One region of the Faecalicatena sp. genome, then DNA from elsewhere that is predicted to be linked to it. Evidence: predicted binding sites of a transcription regulator. Region 1 holds the regulator's gene; each other region holds the start of a gene.
The links. Region 1 encodes HrcA, which represses chaperone genes, less so after heat shock. Its sites were predicted from a motif close to TGTTAGCACTCNNNNNNNNNGAGTGCTAACA; they were not measured.
Positions count from the first base shown of each region.

Region 1 (3,289 bases):
CTGAAGGATCATTGCAGAAATCTCCTGTGGAGAATACTTCTTGTCGTCGATTGTTACCTTATAATCAGAACCCATCTCTCTCTTGATGGAAGAGATTGTCTTGTCTGCATTTGTTACTGCCTGACGTTTTGCAGGCTCACCTACCAGACGCTCCCCTGTCTTTGTAAATGCTACGACTGACGGAGTTGTTCTTGCTCCTTCTGTATTCGCGATAACTGCCGGCTGTCCGCCTTCCATAACTGCTACACAGCTATTTGTTGTACCTAAATCAATACCAATGATTTTGCCCATGATCATTTCCTCCTGAATTATTTTCTCAAATTAATTTGCAACTTTTACCATACTATGTCTCACTACACTGTCGCGGTATGTGTAGCCCTTCTGAAACTCCTCGGCTACGATGTTCTCTCCCAGCTCTTCATCCTCAACATGCATCACTGCATTGTGGAAATCCGGATTGAACTCATTGCCTACTGCCTCGATCGGCTTGACACCGATCTCTTCCAATGTAGTCATCAGCTGTTTATAAATCTTTTCCATCCCTTGTGCGAAAGGATTGGACTGATCCTCCTCTGGCACAGCTGCCAGGCCGCGTTCAAAATTATCAACGACCGGAAGGATCTTTTCTATGATATCTTTCGCTCCAATCTCGTACATCTGGGATTTCTCCTTTTCCGTACGCTTGCGGAAGTTATCAAACTCTGCCATCTGACGAGTGAGCCGGTCAGTCAGCTCTTCAATCTTCTCGTCCTTTTTATCTTTCTTATTCTTTCTGCCGAACAGCTTCTTTTCTTTGCCCGGCTTCTCTTTACCATCCTCAGCTTCTGCCTCGGTATCTGCATCATCTGCTGTCTCATCTGCAGAATCTTCTGCTTCGCCTTCGGCCTCTTCTGCTGCCGCATCCTCTGTATCGGCGGCTTCTTCACAGGCTTTGGCTTCCTCAGCGCATTTCGCAGCTTCCTCGGCCTCTTTCGCCGCCTTTGCCTTCGCCTCTTCTACTGCTTCTTTTACCATATCCTCTTTGCTCATATTTTCTTCCACCAGCTATTCACCTTCCTATTCTTTTGGGTCTTTGTAATAAATTGCATCCAACTCGTTCTGCAGAGTCTTCAGCGACTTCATGACATGTTCGTAATCCATACGCTTGGGACCTATGATACCGATCGTACCCTTCATGCCCTCGCCCAATTCGTAGGTTGCTGTCACAACGCTGCAGTCCTTCATGGTCTTCACTGGCGCTTCATCTCCGATGTATACCTGAATTCCATGATTCTCTTCACTGGCAAGGGTCTCTGTAACGAGCTCCGCCAGCTGCTGCTTTTCTTCAAATGCACTGATGATCTCCTGTGCGCTTTCCTTGTCGCTTAGTTCCGGATATTTGAAAATGTTGGTGGTGCCGCTTGTGTAGATCTCCATGTCATCACTCACATGTATGATCTCGGCTACCGCATCCAGAACATCACTGATTACCTGGCTGTGAATGCCTGCCTGCTCTTTCAACTTTGCGATCAGCCCTAAGTTGATCTCTTCGATCGACATTCCGTTCAATGTCGTGTTGAGCAGCATATTCAATTTAAATAAATGTTCATTACTTAAGGTTTCACTGACTTCAATGATCTTATTCTTGATGACGTTGCCGTTCATCACGATCACTGCTACGATCTGCTCTTCATCCACCTGGGAAAGCTGGATGAACTTTAACCGGTTCCTGCTGTTGACCGGTGCTGAGATCATGGTCGCATAATTCGTATTCGCTGCAAGAACCTTGGCGGCCTGCTTTAATACCTTATCGACCTCATCCGTCTTCTCAAGCATGGTGTTGCGCAGCTCTATGATCTCCTGCTCCTTTTCTACCATCAGCATATCAACATAGAGCCTGTATCCCTTATCAGAAGGAATACGTCCTGCAGAAGTATGAGGCTGGAAAATATACCCCAGATCCTCTAAGTCTGCCATCTCATTGCGGATCGTTGCTGAACTTAAATTCAAGTCCGTGTATTTAGAAAGGGTTCGCGAACCAACCGGCTCTCCCGTCTCCAGATAATTCTGAATGATCGCTTTAAGAATAACCATTTTTCTCTCACTCAGTTCTGTGATTCCTGCCATAGGCTCCTCCTTTCCTTCGCAGAGTATTGATTTTCTGCTTATTAGCACTCTTTAGTTTTGAGTGCTAACACCTTACGTATATTAAGATAGCACTGAGATTTCCTTTTGTCAACACTCTTTATATATTTTTTATACTTTAAATTTTAATAGTAACAGTTCACTCGTCTGTTATGGGGCGGCGGAGCACGGAGATGCCGTTTTTTCGGGCTGTATCGTTCACTAATAGGCACTAAAAGGTCCGGCGCAGTATTTTGCGGAATATGAGGGATTCGCTGAGTTTTCCTGATGAAAACTCGGCTCAGCCCTCAATGGAATTTGATGCCGTACATCAAATTCCATCCATAAAATGCTGTGCCGGACCTTTAAGTGCCTCTAAAGTTCTATTGGATGCCCGTGAAAAAAATCCGGGTCCAAAAATTCTACAAACACGGTATTGCTGACATCAATCCCATGTTCTGTCAATCTGATATCATCTCCTGATATCTCAAGCAGGCCTTCTTTGCATAACTTTTCTATCTGCGCTCCATAGACCTCCAGAACAGGCTTTCCGAAAATATCACAAAATCTTTTCGCTGAGATCCCTCTGGTTTTTCTTAACCCCAGAAACATAAATTCCTCAGCCTCCTCGCTCTTAGACAGTAATTCTATGTCTTCTCTGATATCTTCTTTTTTCTTTACCTTCTCTATATAAGTCCTGTAATCTGCAGTATTATGGAAGCGTTTGCTGCTAAGCAGGGAGGAAGCGCCCAGTCCGATACCGAGATACTCTGTACGCTCCCAATATCCGAGATTGTGGCGGCAGGCAAAACCTTCTTTTGCATAGTTCGAAATTTCATATCTGTTGTAACCGTATCCAGACAACAGATCAACGGTCAATTCATAGATTTCCCTCTCCGTATCTTCATCGGGAAGTGGCGGCAGCAAGGGATCTTTGGCCTGTTTTTCAAAAGAATTCCTTTGTGCTGGCTCTTCCTTTCCGTACCGCTCATAAAAAGGTGTTCCCTCTTCTATGATCAGGCTGTACGCTGAAATATGCTCCGGATCTAAACCTGCCACCTGCCTGAGCGTTTTTGTCCAGCTTTCCACGGTCTGCCCGGGGATGGCTGAGATCAGATCAATATTAATATTATCAAATCCATGCTCCCGCGCCATGTGATAGGTCTCACGAAACTGCTCCCAGGTA
Region 1 is NZ_JBZUUL010000006.1:106,396-109,684, forward strand. It holds gene dnaK (molecular chaperone DnaK) at 1-291, opposite strand, end outside; gene grpE (nucleotide exchange factor GrpE) at 322-1,029, opposite strand; gene hrcA (heat-inducible transcriptional repressor HrcA) at 1,057-2,106, opposite strand; gene hemW (radical SAM family heme chaperone HemW) at 2,479-3,289, opposite strand, start outside.

Region 2 (3,289 bases), on a different contig from region 1:
TACGGACCTCACGGGAAGTTCCTGGCCTGTCCGGGATTCCCGGAATGTAAGAATACCAAGCCATACCTGGAGAAGATCGGGGTTCCCTGCCCTCTGTGTGGAAAAGAGGTTGTGATCCGCAAGACGAAAAAGGGAAGAAAATATTATGGCTGTGAGGATAATCCGGAATGCGAATTTATGTCCTGGCAGAGACCGTCAAAAGAGAAGTGTCCGGAATGCGGAAACTATATGTTAGAAAAGGGAAATAAGCTGGTTTGTGCGGACGAAAAATGCGGATATGTCCGAAATTTGAAAAAGAATTAGAAATTTAGAAAAGAATTAGATAAATTACGTTGATATTTCAAAAGTTGTATGATAACATAACAGTATCGAGTAAATTGAAAAGATTTGTATATACAATTAGAATTGGAGGAAATCGATGAGCGTACAGTTATTGGATAAGACAAGAAAGATTAACAAGTTACTGCATAACAACAATTCCAGTAAGGTAGTCTTTAATGATATTTGTGCTGTCCTTACGGAGATTCTGAACTCCAATGTCCTTGTAGTAAGTAAAAAAGGGAAGATCCTGGGAGTCAGCAAATGCAGCCAGGTGGACGGGATCAAAGAACTGATCACTGAAGCAGTTGGTTCACACATCGATGAAATGCTCAATGAACGTCTTTTAAGCATTTTATCAACAAAAGAAAATGTCAATCTGGAGACGTTAGGTTTTTCAGCAGATGCAGTCAAAGGCTATCAGGCGATCATCACACCGATCGATATCGCGGGAGAGCGTCTCGGAACACTGTTTATTTATAAGCAGGATTCCGTATATGAGATTGATGATATTATCTTAAGTGAATATGGTACAGCAGTAGTAGGACTTGAGATGCTTCGTTCTGTGAATGAGGAAAGTGCAGAGGAGACCAGGAAAGAGCATATTGTTCAGTCCGCGATCAGCACATTATCATTCTCAGAGCTGGAAGCGATCATCCATATTTTCGAAGAACTAGATGGGACAGAGGGAATCCTCGTTGCAAGTAAGATCGCAGACCGCGTCGGGATCACAAGGTCCGTGATCGTCAATGCACTGAGAAAGTTTGAGAGTGCAGGAGTCATTGAATCACGTTCTTCAGGAATGAAAGGAACTTATATCAAAGTTCTGAATGATTATGTATTCACAGAATTAGAGAAGATTAAAAAAGAACGTATATAAAAGATGATTTTCACGATAATGGGAATTGTAAGAGGGCGTCAGGCAGCTGATGCCCTTTCTTAAAATGAAGGAGGCATGAAAAAATGTATGAAGGGAACCCGGTAGATTTACAGATGGAGAGCGTGATTTCGGCGGATGGTATTTTTGATGATACATCACATCATTGCCAGGTTTTTAAGTATGATTTGGAAGAAGATTACATATACTTGCTGCTAAAGGAGGATGATCTGACTGTGATCTCACTGGATGCCAAGTATCAATGTTATATTTCCACTAAGAAAGAACTTTTGTATTGTACGGGAATCGTGAAGGAGCGCTATCAATGCGAGTATGGCAACATGATCGTATTTAAGATTAAAAATGGTTTTTATAACGTCTCGGGTGTGAAGCGTCCTGTTAAGAGAAAATAACGTTTATAAACTAAATATAAAAAATGAGAAAGTCTGTTGACAAATTGGAAACAGAGTGCTATTTTATATTCATGAGGTTAGCACTCGAAAGAAATGAGTGCTAATAAAAACAAAAATTAAGGAGGAATTACTATGAAATTAGTACCATTGGGTGACAAGATTGTATTAAAACAATTAGAAGCAGAAGAGACAACAAAATCAGGTATCGTACTTCCGGGCCAGGCTAAAGAGAAGCCACAGGAAGCAGAAGTTATCGCAGTTGGACCTGGTGGAAATATAGATGGAAAAGAAGTAACGATGCAGGTTAAGGTTGGGGATAAAGTCATCTACTCCAAATATGCAGGTACAGATGTAGAACTCGATAAAGAGGAATTCATCATCGTAAAACAGAGCGACATTTTAGCAATCGTAGAAGAGTAAGGTTAATAACATTTATAAAGTAACGTATTCAGAGAATAATAGATTCAGATAAGAATATGAAAGAGGAGTGACAGACATGGCAAAGGAAATCAAATACGGATCAGAAGCCAGAGCAGCATTAGAAAAAGGTGTGAACAAGCTGGCTGATACAGTAAGAGTAACATTAGGACCAAAAGGAAGAAACGTAGTACTTGACAAATCATTCGGTGCACCGCTTATCACTAACGACGGTGTGACTATCGCAAAAGAGATCGAGCTGGAAGACGGATTCGAGAACATGGGAGCACAGCTGATCAAAGAAGTTGCTTCCAAGACAAATGATGTGGCAGGTGATGGTACAACAACAGCTACTGTTCTTGCACAGGCTATGGTCCATGAAGGAATGAAGAACCTGGAAGCAGGCGCTAACCCGATCGTTCTTCGTAAAGGTATGAAGAAAGCTACAGATGTTGCCGTTGAAGCGATCGCTAAGATGAGCAGCAAGGTAAAAGATAAAGAGCAGATCGCAAGAGTTGCAGCTGTATCCTCAGGAGACGATTCCGTAGGACAGATGGTAGCAGACGCAATGGAGAAGGTTTCCAACGATGGTGTTATCACGATCGAAGAGTCCAAGACAATGCTGACAGAGCTTGATCTGGTAGAAGGTATGCAGTTTGACCGTGGATATATCTCCGCATACATGGCAACAGACATGGAGAAAATGGAAGCAAATCTGGATGAACCATACATCCTGATCACAGATAAGAAGATTTCTAACATTCAGGAGATCCTTCCTCTGTTAGAGCAGATCGTTCAGTCCGGAGCAAGACTTCTGATCATCGCTGAGGACATTGAAGGTGAAGCACTGACAACATTGATCGTTAATAAGCTGCGTGGAACATTCAACGTAGTAGCTGTAAAAGCACCTGGATATGGCGACAGAAGAAAAGAGATGCTGCAGGATATCGCAATCCTGACAGGCGGACAGGTGATCTCAGAAGAGCTTGGAATGGACTTAAAAGAAGCAACACTGGATCAGCTTGGACGTGCAAAATCTGTTAAGGTTCAGAAGGAAAACACAGTGATCGTAGATGGCTGCGGAGATAAGAAAGCAATCGAAGACAGAGTTGCTCAGATCAAAAAAGGAATCGAAGAGACAACATCTGAATTTGATAAAGAGAAATTACAGGAAAGACTTGCTAAACTGGCAGGCGGCGTAGCAGTGATCCGTGTAGGTGCTGCAACAGAGACTGAGATGAAGGAAGCAAAGCTTCGTATGGAA
Region 2 is NZ_JBZUUL010000013.1:163,800-167,088, reverse strand. It holds gene topA (type I DNA topoisomerase) at 1-303, shown strand, start outside; gene codY (GTP-sensing pleiotropic transcriptional regulator CodY) at 419-1,198, shown strand; gene AC4OGX_RS06990 (hypothetical protein) at 1,282-1,608, shown strand; gene AC4OGX_RS06985 (co-chaperone GroES) at 1,741-2,028, shown strand; gene groL (chaperonin GroEL) at 2,105-3,289, shown strand, end outside.
Region 2: AC4OGX_RS06985 (co-chaperone GroES) is a predicted target of HrcA. The motif match lies at 1,684-1,714, and genes of this name have one in related genera.

Region 3 (3,289 bases), on a different contig from region 1:
GAAGGTCAAATTGAAAACAGAGAATGCAAGGAATGATACGATGAATCCCCCTGTCAAAAACCCGCTCACTGAGGAGATCTTACTGAAAAAGGGCGAGCAGGTCGTTGCAGGGGAGGATTTCCCGGAAGGGGTCTATGATGTCGAATCTGCCGGAGGATGGTCTGCCATCGAGTATAAGATACCTCTCTACACAGATTTTGAGGATGAAGAGCTGAACTATTTAAAGAGGTCAAAATGGATATCAGAAAGCGGATATGAAGCTACATATCGCAATCTGGTCATACCGAAAGGAACGGAAGTATCATCCCAGGATGCAGCGGTGATACTAAAGCCGAGTGAGTTCATTGTCTCAAATGACTATGATTCTTATTATGATCAGTATAGATAATGAGTTTTATGAGATGTACAATGACCGGGGGCCAAAAAGGTTCCCGGTCATTTGCTAAAGTCTGTATTCCATGATGTAGTCATCCATGATATAACCGTTTCCGATATCCGCCTCCTGGGTATCGATGGTCTCAAATCCTAAGTGGCGGTATACAGCCAGACTGTTGTCATTATGCTTGTTGCAGGTAAGCCATATGGCAGTCAGCCCGCGTTCCTTACATAAGTCCTTCAGAAATTGGAATGCCTTTGTGGCAAGATGTCTGCCCCGGTATTCTTTCTTTACATAAAGCTTGCTTAAGAACAGTCTGCCCTTCTTTGGATGGATGCCGCAGTATCCGCAGAATTCTCCGTTATCAAATATCTGATAATATTCATAACCATCTTCCAGCTGGGTCTTTAAAGCAGGTACGGACTGGAACTTGTCTACCATATATTCGACCTGCCCGATTCCAATGATAGGTGTGAAATGCTCATGCCAGATGATATCTGCCAAAGCGGCGACTTCTTGGATTTGTGTATTAGTTTCTACTTTGAGCGTCTGAAATGTGTCAGTCATGATGATACTCCTTTTAGGTATAAATTTTGATGTCTTGTGTAATCAGTATACCATTTTTTATAGGATAACGTAAATATGAGCGTAAGGCTAAAAATGGGAAGCTTTGAAGAATCAAGCCAATTAGTTTATAGAATTTTTATATTTTTAATAATTTTATTAGCACTCACTTTAAAAGAGTGCTAATTTTTTATTGACTTTTAAAATACAGTGTATTAGAATATCTACTAGACGATAATTGGGTCGCAATATTATGTACTATAATGAAAAGGAGTGTTATATATGGGAACAAAAAGAGGTAACTTATCCATTGACAGTGAGAATATATTTCCGATTATTAAGAAATGGGTATATTCTGATCATGACATTTTTATGCGTGAGCTCGTATCAAACGGCTGTGATGCTATTACAAAGCTGAAAAAGCTGGATATGATGGGCGAGTATGATCTGCCGGATGATTACAAGGCGAAGATTCAGGTGATCGTCAATCCAGAAGAAAAGACTCTGAAGTTCATCGATAACGGTCTTGGTATGACTGCAGATGAAGTAGAAGAGTATATTACACAGATCGCGTTCTCAGGTGCAACACAATTTTTGGAGAAATACAAAGACAAGACAACAGAGGATGAGATGATCGGACACTTCGGACTGGGCTTCTACTCCTCCTTCATGGTTGCTGACGAGGTGCATATCGATACGCTGTCCTATCAGGAAGGGGCTAAGCCGGTACACTGGGTCAGTGAAGGCGGTACAGAGTACGAGATGCAGGAAGGCAGCAAGACAGAGGTGGGAACAGAGATCACGCTGTTTTTAAATGACGACTGCCTTGAGTTTGCCAACGAATATCGGGCAAGAGAAGTTCTGGAGAAATACTGCTCCTTCATGCCGGTAGAGATTTTCCTGTCCAAGGCAAATGCCGAGCCGGAATATGAGACAATTGATGAAGCAGATCTTCTCGATACAGACGAGGTGGTAGAGCATATCACAGAGGAGCCAAAGGAAGGCGAAGAGGGCGAGCCTAAGAAAAAGGCTAAGATCGTAAAACGTCCTGTTTCTATCAGCGACATTCATCCGCTGTGGGCAAAAAGTCCGAGCGAATGTACGAAAGAGGAATATATTGATTTCTACCGCAAGGTATTTATGGATTATAAGGAGCCGCTGTTCTGGATCCATCTGAACATGGATTATCCGTTTAACTTAAAGGGAATCCTGTACTTCCCGAAGATCAACACAGAGTATGATTCCATTGAAGGAAAGATCAAGCTTTACAACAACCAGGTATTTATCGCAGATAATATTAAAGAGGTGATCCCTGAATTCCTGATGGTATTAAAGGGTGTGATCGACTGTCCGGACCTGCCGCTGAACGTATCCAGAAGTGCACTGCAGAACGATGGATTTGTCAATAAGGTTGCAGATTACATTTCCAAGAAGGTTGCAGATAAGCTGAACGGAATGTTCAAGACAGATAAGGAGAATTATGAGAAATACTGGGATGATATCAGTCCGTTCATCAAGTTTGGATGCCTCAAAGATGAGAAGTTTGGGGAGAAGGTAAAGGATTCTATCCTCTTCAAGAACCTGGATCACAAATACATGACCTTAGAGGAATGTATCAAGGCAAATGCTGATGAGGCTTCTGTGGACGCAGAAGAGAACACAGAGAAGGCTGAGACGGCAGACGAAACTGCAGAAGAAAATGCGGATGAGAACAAAGAAGAGAAGAAGACGGATATCTTCTATGTGACCAATGAACAGCAGCAGAGCCAGTACATCAACATGTTCAGGGAACACGGACAGGATGCGATCCTGCTGACACACAATATTGATTCTGCATTTATCACTTATCTGGAGCAGCGCAATCCAGAGCTCAGATTCCAGAGGATCGATGCCGATGTGCATGATTCCTTAAAGGATGAAGTGACAGAGGAAGAAAAAGAAACATTTAAGAAGACCACGGATGATCTGGTTGAGATCTTCCGCAAGGAGCTTGGTAATGATAAACTGGATGTCAAAGTAGAGAAACTCAAAGATGATAATGTTGCATCAATGGCAGTTCTTCCGGAGCAGTCAAGACGTATGGAAGAAATGATGAAGATGTACGGCATGGGCGGAATGGATGCCGGAATGTTCGGAAGTCAGGCAACATTGATCCTGAATGCAAATCATCCGCTGGTACAGTTTGTTGTGGAGCATAAACGCAGCAAGAGTGTGCCGATCATCTGTAAACAGCTTTACGATCTGGCTATGCTGGCTCATAAACCGCTGAATCCGGAGGAGATGACTGCATTCGTGAAGCGCAGTAACGAGATTATGATGCTGCTTACGAAGTAAGAAGCTTGAGTGTGA
Region 3 is NZ_JBZUUL010000036.1:59,889-63,177, reverse strand. It holds gene AC4OGX_RS16490 (hypothetical protein) at 1-388, shown strand, start outside; gene AC4OGX_RS16485 (GNAT family N-acetyltransferase) at 443-943, opposite strand; gene htpG (molecular chaperone HtpG) at 1,223-3,274, shown strand.
Region 3: htpG (molecular chaperone HtpG) is a predicted target of HrcA. The motif match lies at 1,098-1,128, and genes of this name have one in related genera.